4 regions of the Bacillus sp. SRL337 genome follow, and region 1 is predicted to be linked to each of the others. Evidence: riboswitches for the same ligand, from Rfam matches in the RefSeq annotation. Region 1 holds a riboswitch; each other region holds the start of a gene.

Evidence for each region. Region 1 has a riboswitch for S-adenosylmethionine ahead of metK (methionine adenosyltransferase). Riboswitches for the same ligand answer to the same signal wherever they lie in the genome.
Region 2: linked by a shared signal. The riboswitch ahead of fbpA (Fur-regulated basic protein FbpA) and the one ahead of metK (methionine adenosyltransferase) in region 1 are both predicted to bind S-adenosylmethionine.
Region 3: linked by a shared signal. The riboswitch ahead of mtnK (S-methyl-5-thioribose kinase) and the one ahead of metK (methionine adenosyltransferase) in region 1 are both predicted to bind S-adenosylmethionine.
Region 4: linked by a shared signal. The riboswitch ahead of AC4E8A_RS19410 (methionine ABC transporter ATP-binding protein) and the one ahead of metK (methionine adenosyltransferase) in region 1 are both predicted to bind S-adenosylmethionine.

The regions. Positions count from the first base shown of each region.
Region 1 covers NZ_OZ481793.1:3,674,404-3,676,606, reverse strand. The annotation lists gene pckA (phosphoenolpyruvate carboxykinase (ATP)) at 1-240, opposite strand, end outside; SAM riboswitch class I at 746-867, shown strand; gene metK (methionine adenosyltransferase) at 1,070-2,203, shown strand, end outside.
Region 2 covers NZ_OZ481793.1:2,220,066-2,222,268, reverse strand. The annotation lists gene AC4E8A_RS11125 (ISL3 family transposase) at 1-553, opposite strand, end outside; gene fbpA (Fur-regulated basic protein FbpA) at 804-998, opposite strand; SAM riboswitch class I at 1,078-1,189, opposite strand; gene AC4E8A_RS11115 (hypothetical protein) at 1,492-1,677, shown strand.
Region 3 covers NZ_OZ481793.1:2,114,222-2,116,424, forward strand. The annotation lists gene mtnK (S-methyl-5-thioribose kinase) at 1-1,138, opposite strand, end outside; SAM riboswitch class I at 1,229-1,383, opposite strand; gene AC4E8A_RS10460 (carbon-nitrogen family hydrolase) at 1,733-2,203, opposite strand, start outside.
Region 4 covers NZ_OZ481793.1:3,837,417-3,839,619, forward strand. The annotation lists gene AC4E8A_RS19405 (methionine ABC transporter permease) at 1-279, opposite strand, end outside; gene AC4E8A_RS19410 (methionine ABC transporter ATP-binding protein) at 272-1,291, opposite strand; SAM riboswitch class I at 1,476-1,583, opposite strand; gene AC4E8A_RS19415 (hypothetical protein) at 1,700-2,053, opposite strand.

The sequences.
Region 1 (2,203 bases):
CTGGTTAACCGGACCCCACTCGATTTTATCTTTTGTAGATGGTTCTTCAACAGTGAATTTATCCTGAGGAGAGCGGCCAGTATATTTGCCTGTCTCTGCACGGACAGCACCTGTGTTAGTCAGGATTCCTTCGTTCCGATTCAAAACCTTCTCAACTAATTGAGGCACGGATAATTGCACCTTGATATTTTTTCCATTTAGTAATTCATTTAGTTTATTAGACAGGCTAACTGAAGTCATAGTAACTAACCTTCCTTTGTACTTTATTTATCGCTCTCCTCTTAATCATCCCCTACTAAAAGGAGAGCTCTTATTTAGATACCCCTTTGTTTCTCAAAAATAGTATAACACAATTAAACGATTAGTCTATACTAATTAATCTTTTTTAAAAAAATTGTTACATTTGTCCTTTTGAAAAGATCATGGCTGCATTAATGGATTAGTCTTTAAATCAAGGAACAGAACCTCTATTCTTCAGAAAGAGGAATAATTTTATTAAGTTATGCTATTACGAGAATGCATAAATGTTACCGTTTTCAAAATGGTTCTTCTATTATATAGGAAGTTTCGCGTGAATTTAAGTGGATAAGCTCACATTTTTTAACGATTTACTCACTTTGGCAGTGAAACCCGCATACTGTAAGGAATAATTGAATTTTTACATGATTAGCCAGAATATTTGGTATTAAATTATTTTGTTGACACGTTTCGCTAATGTAAGTTAATATTGACCATTGAACGGATACTCTTATTCCGAGCTGGTGGAGGGACAGCCCCAATGAAACCCAGCAACCTGCTTTTAGGAAAAGCAATACCTAAAAGCAAAGGTGCTAATCTGATGCAAGGTGTTCCCTTGATCAATAAGAGTGAAAGGCGCGGATTAATCACAACCTTTCCTCTATTTAGATGGGAAGGTTTTTTTTATTGGAATGATCTCAGCTGGAATCTTTTGATAAAATGCTGATGTTTACTTCATACTACTAAGGGAATGAGTACCGTGATTGCAATTGGAGAACAGCCCTGAAACCTGTTCTGTAAAATTATTTTTTTCTAAAAGGGAGGAACACCGATGTCAAAAAAACGTCGTCTGTTTACATCTGAGTCCGTAACGGAAGGACATCCAGATAAAATTTGTGACCAAATTTCCGATTCAATCCTAGATGCAATTCTAACTAATGATCCGAATGCACGTGTAGCATGTGAAACGTCTGTTACAACTGGTCTGGTTTTAGTTGCTGGAGAAATTACAACAAGTACTTACGTAGATATTCCTAAAATTGTCCGTGAAACAATCAGAGGAATTGGCTATACACGCGCGAAATATGGTTTCGATGCTGAAACGTGCGCAGTACTGACTTCCATTGATGAGCAGTCTGCAGATATCGCGATGGGTGTTGACCAGGCCCTTGAAGCACGTGAAGGACAAATGAGCGATGAAGAAATCGACGCAATCGGCGCTGGTGACCAAGGCCTGATGTTCGGTTTTGCTTGTAATGAAACAAAAGAGCTTATGCCTCTTCCAATCTCATTAGCTCATAAAATTTCCCGTAAACTGACTGAAGTGAGAAAAGACGATGTTCTTCCTTACCTTCGTCCAGACGGAAAAACTCAAGTAACGGTTGAGTACGATGAAAATGACAAGCCTGTCCGCATCGACACAATCGTCATCTCCACTCAGCATCATCCAGAGGTTTCCCTGGAGCGTATCCAAAGAAACCTTAAAGAATATGTCATTGACCCAGTTGTACCGAAAGAACTCATCGATGAAGGAACAAAATATTTCATCAACCCGACAGGACGCTTCGTAATCGGAGGACCTCAAGGGGATGCAGGTCTTACCGGCCGTAAAATCATCGTTGATACTTACGGCGGATATGCTCGTCACGGCGGCGGTGCATTCTCTGGTAAAGATGCAACGAAAGTTGACCGTTCTGCTGCCTATGCTGCACGTTATGTTGCGAAAAATATCGTAGCTGCCGGCCTTGCGGATAAGTGTGAAGTTCAGCTTGCCTACGCAATCGGTGTAGCACGACCTGTATCTATCTCTATCGATACTTTCGGTACAGGCACTGTTTCCGAGGATGCTTTGATTGAAGCGGTAAGTAACAATTTTGATCTTCGTCCTGCAGGAATCATCAAGATGCTTGACCTTCGTCGTCCAATTTACAAACAGACAGCTGCTTACGGCCATTTCGGCAGAAAC
Region 2 (2,203 bases), 1.5 Mb from region 1:
GGTTTGGAAGTATATCCAATGGCTCTCTAGTCTCCCCGTTAGCTATAATTAACTGGTACTTTCCTGCATTGGTATCTCCTTTGTACTCATCGATCGCAATCACAGGTGGGAGCTTTTCAACCTCTTTTAACTGAGAGGCAGAAATATGATCAAAACGCCTGATTACTGTGGCCTGAGATGTGCGGAACTGGCAGGCTGTATCTTTGAAGTTCTTCCCTTGAATCACCCGGAGGCCTAAGGCTTGGTTCCATTCAATGGTATGTCGTTGATACCGTTGGACAAAACGATTATCTTCGGCAAAGCGTTTGCCGCAGTGGCAGCTGTACCTCCGTCTTCGATAGAACAAGTAAGTAGTCCTTTCGAAGAGCTTAAGGTGTTGAATCTTTTGAAGACGATAATCATGTACCTTGGTCGTTTGATCACCACAAGCAGGACACATATGTTTCCTTTTGGGCAATTCAATATGCAGGTGGTATGCCTCCCCTATTTCCTCAGCTTTCAAAATCCTAACCTCTTCTAATCCAGGTAAAACCATGTTAAAATGCATGTACACGCAACTCCTATCTTTGTCTTGTTTCTAGTCAACTCAAGTGTAAAAGATTAAGGAGCTTGCGTGTATTTTTTTGCCTTAAAACCTACCCCAACAAATATAATAGAGCCCGGAAAAGGGAGATTCCTGATCACAGGGGGTTATCCGGTGAATGACCAAAATAGTAATTGAGATTCATATTAAGTAGCAGCAAAGTTTACGAAAAGAGCCATAAAAAAAGACAAATGAACACGTTCATTTGTCTTTTTAGACATTATTTTCTCCAACGGATGGATTGCATACTGTCATGAGGGTGACCACTCAACTGATTTTTGTAAAATGTATATTCAAGATCGGGTAACGATAAATCCAAAAGCTGCTCTTGGTTTGTCTTATATTGGTCCAATTTAATCAACTTTCTGATTAACTCGTTTCGCCGGTTTTCAACTGTTTCTTTTAATTCACCCATAAAAAAAAAAATTCCTCCCTATGAATTTATCTATCAAATGACAAGAAGAGGGAGATCATTCTTTTGGTGCTTCAACCTCAACTTATCTTCCAAGCAATCTGCCTGCAGGAATTAGCACAGTGCCCACGTTATACCGTGATTCTGCTGCTGAGGTTTCTCAGGGCCTGTCCCTCAACCTCTCTGGATAAGTATTTCCTTTTTATTACTTCTAAGTTTAAACTTACTATTCCGACCTGTCAACTAGAATTTAAGTCTATAACACATAATATTATTATGTAAACTTTAAATGCATTCACAAACGTTCCCTTATAGTGGATTCCCGATACCGCTGTAATAACGAGGTACCGAAAGAAAGGGGAGAAGTGATATGGGCAAACAAAAACAAGACTTCCAAGAAACAGCAGAGAAGGATGCCTCTTGATCTTGGTGATTTCTATCCTATCCTTCCCGCACGACTCCTCTTGTCATTATCGATCTCGAAGGCGGTTTTAGCATGAATATTTATCTGGTGACCATGAAGATGATGCTCATTTTGTGGGTGATAGTCAGTTTATTAATAACGCTGATAGAGGGACCGATTGTCGGGAAGTTAATGCCTTTGTTCGTCGGACAAACGGTTTCAATGAAGGATATAACTGAGTCTCTTGTTGCATGTGACAGACGGGACCAAACAGTTTAGAGGCTTTTGCAAATTTCCTTCACAGCTTGGTGCGGAATAGCCTTTTAGGTTGAGATATTGATTCCTCAACGGCAGCAAGAATAATGGTGCAGCTGATTCGTCAAGTCAGGAACAGGCAATACAATAAAAAAGTCCCCCGTGAACATTTTCTATTAACCCGTTCAGTACAGAGGGAGAAACCAATAAATTGAAAGGTAATTTGCGGTACAATTTGCATAGCATTTTGTATCGGCTTTTTTATCGGCATACCAATGGTTTTGAAGTTTTTTCGCTTATTGTGGCATACTGATTTGCAGGCCAATTTGCACTACCGCATAAATGTATGTGGTGTTGCAAACTGGTCTGCATTTTATGGTACAAATTTGTCCGCGGATTCGTTATTGCCAGATACACTAGATGGGAAGAGAAAGGGGGAGTAACGAGTGATAGAAAAAATAAGGGGAGATTTTACCGTTAGATGTAGAGTAGACGTGGTTTTTGCGGAAAATAAGGGGAGTTTTTCCCTTTATACAAAGCAAAGCTGCCT
Region 3 (2,203 bases), 1.6 Mb from region 1:
TTTTACGCTGCAGAATCAACCTTCTGCCCAATTCGATTGCCTCTGTTTTTGCCTTTATTCTTTTTGTCTTATTTTCAATACCGTCAAGATCTGCCACATGGGAAAGCCCGATTGTACGACGGATTATTTCGCAGCCCGCAAAACCAATTGAGTCTTCGAATATTTCAGCCAGGATATGATCGAGGTATCCTGTGGTTGTAGAATAGGTCTCTTGGTTATGTTCCTTCCATAAGTTGGTGAACTCAGAGCAGAAAACCTCCCAAGTTTCGGAAATGATTTGAAGTCTGCCGGCATGGTCATCTTTGGGAAGCGACAAGGAATTCAGCAGGATATTAGCAAAAAATTGTCCCACATCAAATCCGATTGGCCCATAAAACGCAAATTCAGGATCAATAATCTTTGTATCGTCTTCCCTGACAAAGATGCTTCCGGTATGAAGGTCACCATGCAGAAGAGCATCGGCTTGGGTTAAAAACTTTCTTTTCAATTTTCCTGCTTCAAGTCTTACGACAGGGTCATCCCAAAGAGCCTGAACCTTTGCCTTCAGTTCGTCTTCAAAATCATTGCTGTCATGGTCGTGAAAAGGGTCGGTGAACACAAGGTCCTCCGTGATCTTGCATAATTCCGGGTTGATAAATCTGCCGACCAGCTCTTTCTTTTCTCCCCCGTTCAAGCCAAAATCAGATGTGAAAAAGAGAGTCTTGGCAAGGTAAAGACCAATGTGGGTCGGTAAAAGCGGGAATTCCTCCCCATCTATCAAGGCCTTCCTCAATATCTTGTAACTGGATAAATCCTCCATTACCGTCACAGCCAGTTCCGTATCTGTATAAAATAGTTTTGGAACAGACTCTGGGGTGAATTCACTGTACTTCTGCAATGCGCTGCTTTCAATCTGGGCACGCTTCAATGTAAGCGGCATGCTTTCGCCGACGACTTTTGCGTAAGGAAGCGCCTGCTTGATGATGATCGATTTTTCGTAAAGATTGGTCCCAATCCTGAAAACATAGTTCAGGTTTCCGTCCCCGATTTCACTGCAGAATAATTCGTCATTTTCATTGAAGAAGCCTAATGCCTTTGCCAAATTCAGGGCGCTTTCTTCTGTCAAAGGATAATATCCGTTAGGTTTTACAAGTGCCATTCTATATTCCTCCTTGGTTAACAAGGCTTTTCAGCAAAGTAAAAAGCCTCTTTCATTCAGAAAGAGGCTTGAAGACATGAGACTTCGCACCTCTTATCTGCCAGAAAGATTCCTCTTTCTGTTGGAAGTAGCACCGTGCTGTCAGGTTGCATCAAGCGTTTATTTAAAAACGCTCCAGTCTCGCTGGTGACAGTCGGTTGCTGGGCTTCATCGGGCCAAATCCCTCCGCCTACTCTTGATAAGAGAATGTCCTATTTGATTTTTCTAAACATTTTTATTATTCCTGATAAACATTAAACTAAGTTTGGAGGCAATTGTCAACCCTTTTTTTATAAAACGATTTTCGCTCCAGTTGTTCGACTTCGCGGGTGGGGCAATAAGCTAAAAAAGAGGAAGTGTCCATTCATCGACGTTGTAAAATCTGCCCCGGTTGTGAACGAAACGCGACTAAATGACGTCCACATTTTAAAACAAGCCGCGATTCCGGCACTATCGAGACACAATTCAATTCTCAATGAAAATCGCAGCCCTGGTTGGTCTCGTTACGCGACAAACATCCCAACGAATCATAAACTGAGTCTTGATTCGTCAAACTTAATAAAGCTCCGGCCGGCGATCCTGGAAAATCGGGATCTGGTTTCGTACCTGCTTTACTTTTTCCAGATCAAGCTCGGCTGTGATAACGTCTGTCCCTTCGCCTGCTTCAGAGGTCACATCTCCCCCAGGGTCGATGATCATAGAATGGCCGGCGAATTCATTGTCCGGGTCACTGCCGCTGCGGTTGCAGGCTACTATATAGCACTGATTCTCGATCGCTCTCGCCTGAAGCAGCGTGCGCCAGTGACCTACTCGGGCCAATGGCCATTCGGCCACGACGTAAAGTACTTCTGCGCCTCCTGCTGTGTGCGTTCTTAACCATTCCGGGAACCGGATGTCATAGCAGATGAAGGCGGCTGAAGGAACTCCCTCAATTGTCACTGCCCCGCTGGTATCCCCTGCCGAAAGATAGTGGTGTTCATCCATCAGCTTGAATAAATGGACTTTGCTGTATTCGCCGAGAAGGCC
Region 4 (2,203 bases), 160 kb from region 1:
TCCGCGGATCGTCCCTAGAAGGAACTTCGTAAACGGAATCAACAGCACAATCAAAATAATAAACGGGATTGAACGGAAGACATTTACTACTGCACTCGTTACGGCATAAACTGCCTTGTTTGCCCAAATGTTATTAGGGGAGGTTAAAAATAATAAAAGACCAAGAATAATTCCAAGCACTAGTGTTATAGCTACAGACATTCCTGTCATGTACAGGGTTTCAAGGGTCGCTTCCCACATTTTTTCTCCATCAACGTTTGGAAAGAGAGTTTCAATCATGATTAATCACCTCAATCCCAACTGTTTGTTTCTTCAGGTACTCAACTGCTGCTTCTTCATCGGCACCAGCTAAGTGAATAAACAACGTGCCGTATGATCCGTCCTGTGTCTGGGAAATGCTTCCCTGGATGATATTGGCGTTGATATCAAAGTTCCTGATCAAGCTCGTAATGAGCGGCTGCTCGGTCTGTTCCCCAACAAATGTGAGTTTGACAATTTTTCCTTCTGGATAGTGCGAAATGAGATTTTCAATGGCATCCTTCGTGTTTCCAGTTTCGGACACTTCCCCTACAAAACGCTGAGTGATCTTCTGCTGCGGGTTCCTGAAAACGTCCAGTACATTCCCCGATTCGACTACCTTCCCGTTTTCCATGACAGCCACCCGGTGACAGATCTTTTGAATCACTTTCATTTCATGGGTAATCAGGACAATCGTCAATCCCAGTCGTTTATTGATATCTACCAGAAGATCAAGGATGGAATCAGTTGTTTCCGGGTCAAGTGCTGAAGTCGCTTCATCACATAGCAAGACCTTTGGATTATTGGCAAGAGCCCGGGCAATTCCAACACGCTGCTTTTGGCCGCCGCTCAATTGTGAAGGATAAGCATCCTCCCGCCCTTTCAAACCAACCAGTTCAATCAGCTCATCGACTCTCCTATTTCGTTCTTCCTTGGCAACCTTAGTAATTTCCAGAGGAAATGCAATATTATCCCTGACAGACCTCGACCAAAGGAGATTGAAATGTTGAAAGATCATAGAGATTTCGTGGCGTGCGTTTCTCAGTTTCTGACCCTTTACCTGTGAAACAATATGGCCGTTGACATCGATTGTCCCTTCACTTGGGATTTCAAGTCCGTTCAACATACGGATCAGTGTACTTTTTCCGGCACCGCTGTAACCGATCACCCCGAAGATTTCTCCGTCATCTATAGTTAGGTTCACATCATCCACCGCAGATATGGCACCCTTTTTACTGTTAAAAATCTTGCTCACATTAGAAATACTAATCATTTTACCTCACCTCTCTCCACTAAACCTATAAGACTAGTAGGCTTTAGTGCCGTTGTGTAAACATTGCTGTATTATTATTTGCGTTCAACACATTCCTAAACATTTTTCTGATAGGAATGAACCTCAAATAAAAAATGCCTTCCTGCAATGAGCAGAAAGGCATGATAATTTATCATTCACCTTTCTCTCATCTTCCAAAGCACTACAGCTTTGTGTGAATTGGCACCATTTCAACATAGTTGACGGTTGCCGGGCTTCGCAGGGCACATCCCTCCACCTCTCTCGATAAGAGCAAGTAATTCGCTTTATTCAATTAATCCTTTAATGGATAAAAGTAATCTTTACTTCTGAATGTGATTTTACATTGGTTTTTTGTTGCTGTCAACAATTTTCATTAAAAAGTTCTTCCTAAATGACTACCGGCTCTGCATCATGAATTCTGCATAATGTTAAGATGGATTCTACAAATAATAATCCCCTGTACGTACCGATCACAGATATTTCCTGCCTTCCCGAAAGGACCGTGAGCTTTTCCCTTCCGTCAAGCAGCACACTAATTTGTTCAGGGCTTCCTTCTACTATAAAATCTGATTCGTAATTCTCTCCTTTTCCCACAGCGAGTTCAATGTTCTTTCCAAAGGAAACCATCCTCACCTCAACCCCATTATTAAAAGCGACCACAAAAGGTGTCTCCGGCATTATTGCTTTCAAATGATATCTCAAATTGACTTCTTCCATCATTCTTAAGATCTCTTTTTCCAATCGCTCATCCCCTTATTCAAGTCTCTTGTATATTAGTTCCACCTTCTGGATAGAAATCCTTTTGAAACTCCTCGACAACTTCTGAAATGGGAATGATTGATCGTGTCGATTTGAATGAAAGTTGAAAATTTCCCGAGAAATATGTAAAAG